DNA from 2 places in the Neobacillus sp. B24 genome. Region 2 is predicted to be linked to the other one. Evidence: riboswitches for the same ligand, from Rfam matches in the RefSeq annotation. Region 2 holds a riboswitch; the other holds the start of a gene.
What was found. A riboswitch is a leader RNA that binds a small molecule or an ion and turns the genes downstream of it on or off. The one in region 2 is predicted to bind preQ1.
Positions count from the first base shown of each region.

Region 1: linked by a shared signal. The riboswitch ahead of ACZ43M_RS05535 (QueT transporter family protein) and the one ahead of queF (preQ(1) synthase) in region 2 are both predicted to bind preQ1.

Region 1 covers NZ_AP035777.1:1,118,537-1,123,989, forward strand. Annotated here, with positions in the region: gene ACZ43M_RS05520 (citrate synthase/methylcitrate synthase) at 1-493, opposite strand, end outside; gene ACZ43M_RS05525 (LysR family transcriptional regulator) at 607-1,485, shown strand; gene ACZ43M_RS05530 (DinB family protein) at 1,578-2,102, opposite strand; gene ACZ43M_RS05535 (QueT transporter family protein) at 2,231-2,761, opposite strand; PreQ1 riboswitch class I at 2,798-2,842, opposite strand; gene ACZ43M_RS05540 (DUF4177 domain-containing protein) at 2,967-3,155, shown strand; gene ACZ43M_RS05545 (VOC family protein) at 3,194-3,571, opposite strand; gene ACZ43M_RS05550 (VOC family protein) at 3,706-4,089, shown strand; gene ACZ43M_RS05555 (copper homeostasis protein CutC) at 4,118-4,810, shown strand; gene ACZ43M_RS05560 (hypothetical protein) at 4,807-4,932, shown strand; gene ACZ43M_RS05565 (DMT family transporter) at 5,088-5,402, opposite strand; gene ACZ43M_RS05570 (DMT family transporter) at 5,405-5,453, opposite strand, start outside.
Region 2 covers NZ_AP035777.1:3,311,501-3,316,953, reverse strand. Annotated here, with positions in the region: gene ACZ43M_RS16215 (spore germination protein) at 1-771, opposite strand, end outside; gene ACZ43M_RS16210 (endospore germination permease) at 768-1,853, opposite strand; PreQ1 riboswitch class I at 2,041-2,087, shown strand; gene queF (preQ(1) synthase) at 2,216-2,716, shown strand; gene ACZ43M_RS16200 (queuosine precursor transporter) at 2,829-3,470, shown strand; gene ACZ43M_RS16195 (cytidine deaminase) at 3,718-4,125, shown strand; gene ACZ43M_RS16190 (collagenase) at 4,196-5,089, opposite strand; gene ACZ43M_RS16185 (YqcI/YcgG family protein) at 5,354-5,453, opposite strand, start outside.

The DNA of each region.
Region 1 (5,453 bases), 2.2 Mb from region 2:
GTGCTGCCAAAGGCATTGTCCCGTTAAGCATATAAAGGTAATTGGCGACATGGTCCAATTCATCCTGAGGGGGGACAAACTCTTTTCCTTCCAATTGCCTTTTGCGATAAGCGATGATTGTTGGAGCGAGGGCTGTCATTCGAATTGCCTGTGTAATGGTCGGCTTCCAGTCATATTTAGTATTTCCGGCCTCAGCGGAAATGACTGTTCTCATCACACTCATCAGATCCGTCCTCAGAGGAAGGAGGTCGATTATTTTTTTCATATATTCCGGTAACTTACGATAACTTACTAACTCCTGTTTCAGAGACCTTAACTGAACTTCATCTGGTAAATAACCATGCCAAAGAAGATAAGCAACTTCCTCAAAGGAGTAACGTTTAGTGAGGCTCCCTATCTCATATCCGCGATAAATAAGCTGCCCCTTTTCACCATCGATATGGCTGATTAACGTTTCAGCAGCGACGACTCCTTTTAACCCCTTTTGAATCATAAAAAATCTCCCCTTTCCTTATTTACTAATAGTCTATAGAATGAATGTAATTAAAAAAATTAAATAATTTTAAATTCATTGATTACTATTTTTAATAAGGAGGAGAGTAGAGTATGGAATTCCAATGGCTTACTACATTTATCACTGCTGCTGAATACGGGAATTTTCGCAGGACGGCCGAAATCCTATATATTTCGCAGCCATCTGTCACCGTTCATATTAAACAATTGGAACAAGAGCTTGGGATTCAATTGTTTGAGCGGGACGGAAAAAGAGTGAAATTGACAGAAGCGGGGAGAAGATATCTGGTTCACGCCAAAAAACTGATACAGGTTTATCAAGGCGGGCTCGAGGACATTCAGTCCTTCAGCCAAGGGTATTCAACGAAGTTTTCTATCGCGATCTCACCCTTGATTGCGGATACGATTCTCCCGTATGTGTTAAAAAGTTACACGAACAAGCATCCAGAAGTGGAGATTTCGGTAAAGATTATAGAATCAGAAGGTATTGAACAAGCGGTTTTAAAAGAGGAAGTGGATATTGGACTGTCTTGTCTCAACAGTCGGCACCCTGAATTAATTAGCAATCTCTTATATAATGACCGGGTAATCCTGGTTGCTCCGCATGACGGACGGGATTCTGAATCGGCACCACCCTTGGATGAAGAAGAGGTGCTAACTTCTAACTATCTATTGACACACAATCATCCAGGTTACTGGGATGGCCTTTGTCACGCGGTAAAAAATAAATACCCAAGTGTGAAAATGATGAAAGTATCCCAAGTTCATATTACGAAAAGATTCATTGTCGAAGGATTGGGGGTCTCCTTTCTGCCAACATCTACAGTCAGAAGGGAGTTGTTAGAAGGAAGGCTCTTAGAAGTAGATTGTCAGACAATCCATTTACCTGAAGCCAACACCTACGCCATCATGAAATACGAGCACACCAAACAAAAAGAATTCCTGGAGTTTATCTCAAACTATCGAATTTAATAATGGTGTCAAAAAATGGTGTCAGGCACCATCCGTGGACAAATGTCCGTGTAGGGTGGACATTCGTCGGTGGTGCCTGACAGTAAAGCCTGTTACTTCAATTTTGTTAGGTATCTTTCGGTTACGATATTTCGGTGGTGAATTTCGTGACCCGCGATGATGTAGGCGATGGCCCGGGTGGTGACCGCGAGATTATTGGCGTTCCCGACGTTTGTCCATGCTTCCTCTGGCATGTTTTCTATTAAAGTGATGGTTGCCTTGCGCACTGCTAGAAAATCTGCAAGGACGTTTTTCAATGGCAAGTCACTCATTTGCGCACCCGCAATATAATCATTTTCATCAAATCCTGCCAGTGGAGTCTTGTCTCCTCGGCCGACCCGAAGCAGCCTGTAGCTCATAATTCTCTCAGTATCGGCCATATGGCAAAGAACTTCTTTTATGCTCCATTTACCAGGTTCGTAGCGAAAATGTTCATCTTCTACTGAAATCCCTTCGAACAACGAAATCACATTTTCTAGGTTTTCTTTTAGAATCGATAAAATATCCCCTTCTGGAACTAATCCAACATATGGTACGTAATAGTCGGGAAACTCATTGTTATTTGGACGCTGAACCACGCTTAAAAACTCCCTTCCAATCATTTATTTTTCCATAAACACTATCCTTATTTTATTATCAATTTCCGTAAAATACCAATAAAAAAGCTGCTGCCCGGTTCAACTACCCAAGCAACAGCTTTTGAATACTATTTAAACATCCTATCAAAACGAACACGCTTGTTTACGAAATACATTACTGGCATACCGACAGCCATGACCACGAATTCACCTGCAGCAGTTGTTAACCATGTAAACATGAATGGCAGATCAAATGCCAAATGTAACTCAAGCGCAATCAGGAACATCGTAAATGTAAATACGACTGTGTTCACAATCATTCGTGCCCAGAGACCTTTGATAAACTTGGCGCACATGATTGTAATGAACAAGGCAATTAACGACTGGCCGACACCGAAGATGAGGTCATAGGCCTTCATTGGCGAGAAAAATAAATTCGTTAAAAATACCCCTAAAATAATTCCATATAAATACTTTTTGTTGAAAACGATGAGGTGGTTGAACATTTCCGAAACCCGGAACTGTACCTGTGTAAAACCGAATGGCTGAATTAATGCTGAAACCACGATATACAAGGCTGCCACGATTCCGTTTACAACAATTTCCTTTACTCTGCTGCCCGACTGACCGGAGGCAGCTGCTCCGTTTCCAGCACCCATTTGTGCCAGTGACTTTGTTGGGTTTTCCATATTCACTTCTCCTTAGTTTTTTATAGTGGGAGGTTCTCGAACCACTCAGTTTTATACTTCCAAACTAATATATTAATATAAACCAATGGCTTGGTCAATTCCACTTTTTTGAAAAATAATGAAACTCCTTGTTTATAAAAACGTATAACATAGAAAAAATAAAGGGGGCGGAACCATGTTTGAATACAAATTTGAAAAAATAGAATTAAGCAAGTTAAGCGGAAAACCGAAAGAAAGCTATCAAGATATCATTCATCAAAATGCTAGGAAAGGATGGCGGCTGGTGCAAATTTTTGCTCCGGGGGTAGGTGCTTACGGGTCGGCGGCTTACTATGAAGCTATTTTTGAAAGAAGAATAGATTGAAAAAGAAGGTGAAGCTGAAGAATCAGCCTCACCTTCCTTTAATTATGGATTTCACTGATTAATGCATGAATATTGTCTTCGCTGTCTTTAAAAAATGTCATCCATGTCTCACTTTGTCCCATCTTTGCAACCACGTGCGGTTCATCAACGAATTCAACGCCCTTTTCCAACAACTCTTTATAACTGAGCTTAATATCTGGGACTTGAAAATAAACCACAGAGCTTGGATGCGCAAACTGCTCCTTTTCTGGAAGGCTCAGCAGAAGACGCAAGCCGTTACATTCGAAGAAGGCCATTGTATCAGTATTAAACAACAGCGGCAGTTCCAGCTTTTCTTTGTAAAATACAACGGCTCTTTCTATATTTTTTACCGGTACCCCAATTTGTCCAACCTTTTGAATATTTGTCATAAACATTCCTCCTACCCCCACTCATCATAAATCATCCATTTGGATAATTATAGCAATTTTAAAAAAATAATCTAGATAGTCCGATTTTTAAAACTGCATTGTTCATGCTACATTGTTAGTATGAGGGAGGGGACCTGCTCGTGCTGCATCATCTTGAAATATATGTTTCCAATTTAAAGAGGACCATCGACTTTTGGGGATGGTTTTTGACAGAACTGGGTTATCAACAATACCAAAAATGGGATTACGGTATCAGTTGGAAGTATGGGGATACGTATATCGTTTTTGTGCAAACAGAGGAACGTTACCTTGATCCACCATACCACCGCCGGAGGGTTGGGTTAAACCATGTCGCCTTTCATGCGGAATCAAGAGAACAGGTTGACGGTATCACAGAAAAGTTAAAGGAGAAGGACGTGAGCATTCTCTATTCAGACAAACACCCGTATGCTGGCGGCGAGAATTATTATGCTGTGTTTTTTGAGGATCCTGATCGGATAAAGGTCGAATTGGTAGCACCTTGAAAAATAGGATGGAAGGAGAGTGCTGTGTATGAGTTTAGTTGAGATTATTGTCCTCAATGATGAGGATGCCCGCACCGCCGAAGCTCATGGGGCGGACAGGCTTGAACTCGTTTCGGCCATTGGGGAGGGAGGGCTGAGTCCAAGTTACGGTATAATCAGAACTGTTGTGGAGAGTGTACGGATTCCAGTAATGGTAATGGTTCGGCCACATAGTTATTCCTTTACGTATCGAATAGGAGAATGGGCAGCAATGCGTGAGGATATTAGAATTATCCGTGACCTTGGTGCTGCGGGAATTGTATTCGGTGCAATCACGGACATGGGCACGCTGGATAGTGAACTGCTTGGAATGATTCTTGAGGAAAGCAGAGGTCTATCGGTCACGTTTCATCGTGCGATTGATGAGGGAAACACTCTGGAGATCTATCGTTCCCTAATTGAGGGACATTTTGGGGTTCAGCGGGTGTTGACTTCAGGTGGAAAACCAACTGCCATTGAGGGCATTGACACGATAAAAAGCATGATGGAAATCGGCGAGGGGAGTACTCAGTCGCCAATTATCATGCCTGGTTCGGGATTGACAGACAAAAATATTGGTAAGGTACATAAGGAACTGCAAGCTTTAGAATACCATTTCGGTTCAGCGGTCCGGCACGACGGAAGCTTCCGTAAGCCAATCAATGGTAAGGTAATTGAAAAAATAAAGCACGACGTTAGTTGAAAGTTTATGTGTTGGCAGCAAAATTAATAAAGGAACCGGCAAAAATGCCGCCAATAAGGGCTATTGGCGGCAAAACTGATAGCGAAACCGGCAAAAATGCTGCCAATAAGGGCTATTGGTAACAAAACTGATAGCGAAACCGGCAGAAATGCTGCCAATAAGGGCTATTGGCGGCAAAACTGATAGCGAAACCGGCAGAAATGCTGCCAATAAGGGCTATTGGCAACAAAACTGATAGCGGACCCAGCAAAAATGCCGCCAATGAAAGAAATACCCCTTACCCCAGCGTCCGCAGCCCAATCACACCGATAATTATCAGCACTACACTTATTAACCGGCCTATGTTTTTCGATTCCCCGAACAAATACATATTAATCAGCACTGCACCAGCCGTACCAATCCCAATCCAAATCGCATAGGCGATGCTTACTTGCAAATAATTAAACGAGTGATACAAAAGAAGAAAGGAAGCGGTAAAGCCACCGATATATAGCACGCCATTGCGCAGTGATTTCATTTGACTGTATAATTTCAAGCCGGCTGCCCCAACAATTTCAGCTGTTCCGGCTAACAGGACAAACAACCAGCCCATCTTTAGGCAGCCCCCTTTAATGCATTTTCATCATCCCTATTGTCCGCCAAG
Region 2 (5,453 bases):
ATTGATTGGTCCAATTAGTACGGAGGGGGAGCCATTTACGATTAAAATAAACCTTCCGCGCAGCATGCTCTCGATGACATAATCGGGACGCGTGACATAATCGAATAAAGGAAACAAAGAAAAGGACCGATCCGAAAGCCATTGTTCCAATTGACCACTGCTGACAATACTTTCACCTTGAAGGTCAGCAAGCCGCTTTCTGACTTCCGCAATGATGTCTTTATTGGCTTTATCATCTAAATAAAGCAGGGAAACGTCTGTTTTACTTAGTGAACCAACGGTAAAGGACTCGCAATAAAGCTGTTCCGACTTCATTCTTTTGCGAATCAACGAAATGTTGACATTCATTTCTTCAGTAAAACTATCCTTCGGTCCTTTAATGGAAACCTCTGTCGTCGATTCCTGCGGTTTCCGTTGGGGCACATTGCTAATATCAAACACATGAAAAAACGGAGTCCCTTCCCGAAACACAATCAGGTAACCTGAAAACACAAAGTTGATCATTTCCTTCATGCTTATTATGTGCTGGACAGGGGGCAGCACGTCAAAATCCTTTCGTGGCTCTACACTGCCGATGCTTAGAAGAATCCGGTTAAAATATTCATTTAACTGTGTGGAGTCAAGCATTCCTTTGCAATAAAAAGCTTGAAGTTTCTCATCTTCTTCAATGGGGATAAATGTAATATCCGCATAATGATGAAAAAAACTTTTCAACTCCTCGCAGGACAATGCTCCTTTTTCTAAAGCATGATCGAATCGTTTCAAGTTCATATGTTTTGGGTTCCTTTCTTCATTGGCAGATAACTAATAATTAATAAGGCCAACGAAATCAACACGGCAAATAAGAGAGCAACCGGATAAAAGAATTTACCGACCATTGTTTGCACCCATATGTCACTTAGCGGAACGAAGATCAATATTCCTAACAAAATTGAAATAAGAACAAACACGTACTTTTTTTTAGAAGCAGGTGTTTCAGCTTTCAGCATGTTGGCAAGTAGGTAGAAGCCCAATGAAATGCGGATAATCTCGCCGCTTAATAATTGAAACACGGCCAAAAAGTCAACATGGGAAATATAGGATCCCAACTTGATAAGACGCCATTGTTCAAAGGCCGGGAACCGCATATCGGCCGCAACTACTGGACCAAAGGAGGACAAAGAACCCATCGTGGGTCCAAGAATCAAACCAACCAGAATCGTAATGAGAAGGAAAAGGTTGGCCAATGTAAACGATTGTTTTAAATGGTGCTGCAGAAGCAACAGCACAAGCAAATCAGCGCTTCCCCCAAGAATGACAATCGTCCCTTTGACAATGGGGTGAAAGCCATTACTAAAGACAGGGAATAGGTAGGAATAATCCTTTGCCGGTAGGGTAAATAAAGCGACGAAAATCCCAAGCAGCCAAACAAAAGGTAATAAAACCGCTGAAACATAGACTATCGATTTTAGGCCGCTATAGGCCGACCAAGCACTTATCAACAGAAAAGGCAGCATCACTACAAAGGCTGGCGTTTGCGGCAGGAAATAAATATGAACAGATTGAATCAAGTCATAAAACGAAATGGCACTTATAGTGAATACATAAACCGCAAGGATGCTGATGAAACCATAAGAAATGCCACCACTTGTTCGTGCTTTGATCCAGTCAAAAAGACACAGTCGCTGTTGGTTATTCTTCATGATCAAATAAAGGACCAACCCCCAAATGAGTAAAATCACATAGGCAACTAATGCGCATATCCATGCATCCCGCTTTCCATTTGCCAGCAAATGAGGAATGATGAGCACATGATTAGAGATACCAATAAATAGGATGAGAACAAAAAAGAATTGAGTTCGAGAAAAAAGCATGAAAACACCACCAAATAATTTCCTATCATGGTTAGGTTTAGTTTGTGTTTCCAAATTATGCATGGAATGGAAACGAGATAAACTTTTATTAAGCAACATTTCCGATGTTCAGAATAATTTTTTAATTTGACGAATGGGAAGGTCTTCATTATAGTAATGTTATTAGAGAAAAGAATACCCGTCTTGAACGGGAGAGGTTCATAGCTGATACCCTCTATAAAAAACTATGGATTCATGACAATAGGCCATGTCCATAAGGATGTGGCTTTTTATGTTTTTATCCTTGTTAGTTTGTAATAGAACGGAAGCGTGAAACTCTCTTGTGAAAGTGTGGAACCCACCATTTAACAGGAGGTTTTTTTATGTCTGGAAGAAGTCATGAAGAAGGTTTAAAGGATTTAACCCTACTCGGGAATCAAGGAACAAAGTATGTTTTTGAATATGCACCGGAAGTATTGGAGTCCGTCGATAATCTTCATCCGGACCGCGATTACTTCGTGAAGTTTAATTGTCCGGAGTTTACTAGCCTATGCCCACTGACCGGGCAGCCAGATTTTGCAACGATGTATATCTCCTATATTCCTGACAAGAAAATCGTCGAAAGCAAATCACTGAAATTATATTTATTCAGCTTCCGGAATCACGGGGACTTTCATGAAGACTGCGTCAATATCATCATGAATGATTTAATCAAGCTGCTAGATCCTAGGTATATTGAGGTTTGGGGCAAATTTACACCACGTGGCGGAATATCCATTGATCCGTGGTGCAATTACGGAAAACCGGGAACCAAGTATGAAGAAATGGCCAATTTCCGCTTGATGAATCATGATCTGTATCCTGAAAAAATTGACAACAGGTAAATGGAAACTCACCGATTGGCGAGTCCGTTAGGACGAAGACAGAGGTGTAGTTGAATTTATGCGCGCGAAGCTGAGATATGAAATTCTGATTAGCAAAGGTAGGAGTAAAGAAATGATTTTTTATTTAAATGGTATTTTTGTAGGATTATTAATTTTGGCCAATATCGTGGCCGTTAAGTTATTTAGCATTGGTGACAACATTATGCTGCCAGCAGCAGTCATTGTATATATTTTTACCTACCCCCTCATCAACGTGATCGTGGAGGTTTATGGAAAAAAAGAGGGGAAAAGAACCGTGCAGGCGGGGTTAGTAACACAAATTTTCGCTCTTATCTTTATTGCGATTACCGTGCATTTGCCGTCGGCACCAGTGTTTAAAGACCAAGCTTCATTTGAAACCATCTTAAATGGAAGCTTCCGGGTCATTCTGGCAAGTCTCATTTCCTACACAGTCAGCCAAAATCTCGATGTGTTTGTGTTTAATAAATTGAAGAGCAAGCATGGGGAGAAAAAGCTTTGGCTTCGTAATAACGCGTCCACCATGCTGAGTCAATTAATCGATACCACGATCTTTATCACGATTGCTTTTTATGGAACGATGCCAATCGCTATTTTGGGGTCCTTAATCATTACCCAGTACATTTTCAAATTTTTAGCAGCGATTTTAACGACTCCAATCGTTTATTTCCTTGTTAATCTCGCAAGAAGGATGGACTCTGACTCCAATGTTTCTAAAAATACAGTAACGAGATAACTATTAGCTTTATTTTAAAATGGCCGATGGATAAGAAATCCGTTGGTCTTTTTTTTGAAAATTACTTGCTGAAATAGAAATAAAGCATGAGATATATGAATAAACTAGCCCTATCAACAGAAAAACACCAAAATGAACAAACATTTCATTGTTATTGTAAAATTTCAAATAAATATAGTAATAGAATTCCTGCCCAATTGATCGTTGCGGTAAGGGAACTATTACAGTTCATTCTTCTTTGAAAGGGATGAATCCTATGGATAAAAAGCAATTAGTTGAAAGCGCAATCAGGGTGAAGGACAACGCCTATATTCCTTACTCCCATTTCCCGGTTGGAGCAGCACTATTATTAAAAGATGGCACTGTCATTAATGGAGTAAACGTAGAGAATGTTACCTTTGGAGCAACAAATTGCGCGGAGCGAACAGCCATTTTCACGGCAGTGACGAATGGCTACAAAAAAGGGGATTTCCAGGCGATTGCTATCGCAGGAAATACGGCAGATTATTTGCCCCCCTGCGGTATATGCAGACAGGTTATGGCAGAATTTTGTTCGCCTGAAATGCCGGTTTATTTAACAAACGAGAAAAGAGAAATCCTAGAACTAACGCTAAGGCAGTTATTACCTTATGCTTTTACTAATTTGGATATGTAATAGCGAATTCAGTATACATAAATAATGGTCAGCCCATTTAACGGGTTGACCATCTTTTATTTTCATAAACTTAACGGTTTAAGGAGTACTTTTCCAAATCGAGAGTTTGTATTCCTGTTGCTTTTATAAAACTTCCTTCGAAGTCGCCTGTTTTATTTGTTGACTTAATTATTTCTCTAAGGATTCCTTCCCCATAATGTTCAATCAAATACTTAATAGCAAAATAACTTTGTTTATATACATTTGTGTCTTCCTGCAATCTTGCAGCTTGCCATTGGTCTCCACCCTTCAATTGACCCAACGGTACAGCTTTGAAATGGGAGAATTCTACAATCGTTTTATCGTTACCTATGTATTCAGCGATTCCTTCTTGAAACCATAATGGATAAGCAGCAGAACCGCCTTTCGAATTGTCAATCAATCGTTGGAAAATATAGTGAGTATACTCGTGTAGGATAGATTTTTGGAAGAAATAAAGAGGTGTTTCTTTTTTTTCTAAGATTAACTCTTTATACTCATTATCAAAATAGGTAATCCCAACTAATTTATCAAAATCCGAATAAAATCCTGAAACATCCTCAAGGTCAGAAATCTGCTCCATTTCTTCCTTATCTTTAAATACGATCAAATCAACTGTTTTTAGTTTACTTGTTCCAAACACCTCTGCATTTTTAGCTATGGCCCAATCGATTGTTTCTTTTGTAATCGGCATAAGTTCTGAAAACTCATCTGGATAATAAATGGTAATATTTTTATATTTTTCTTTCAATCTGTTTTCCTTTAAATTTTTCTCAGTCTTTCCTTCAAAATTTTGGGTTAGTGCCATTTTGATAGATGAAAAAAAAGGAATATCCGCATTTGTTGCTTTTTCAAGTGTCTTATTTATAAATACACTTATTCCTATTGCTAGTAATAAGAAAATAATAAATAAAACAACAAAAAATGATTTAAACAGTTTCTTCATTTCTCCAACTACCTTTAGTTCTAATTTTCTAAAAACTCCTTCACTATAACTATATTAGCATAAAATGGTATTTCCTTTCGAAAAATTATTTATTGCATCAAGAATTGTTTTACTTCTTAAGTAAAAAGGAAAAAATACGACAAGCTAAAAGGAGGTAAAAGTTAGGATTCGGAGGGATTTGTAGATGACGACTTGGAGCGAATGCAGAAATACTAAATAAATTAGAAACAAATGGTATGTAACGCAGGATAACCCCTGCGTTTTTTATTTATCCAGCTTTAAAAATTTCCGGACACTGTGATACGGGCACTTGGTCAGCGACGTATCATCATCCCGCAGGAAGTATTGCCGCCACTCAAAATTA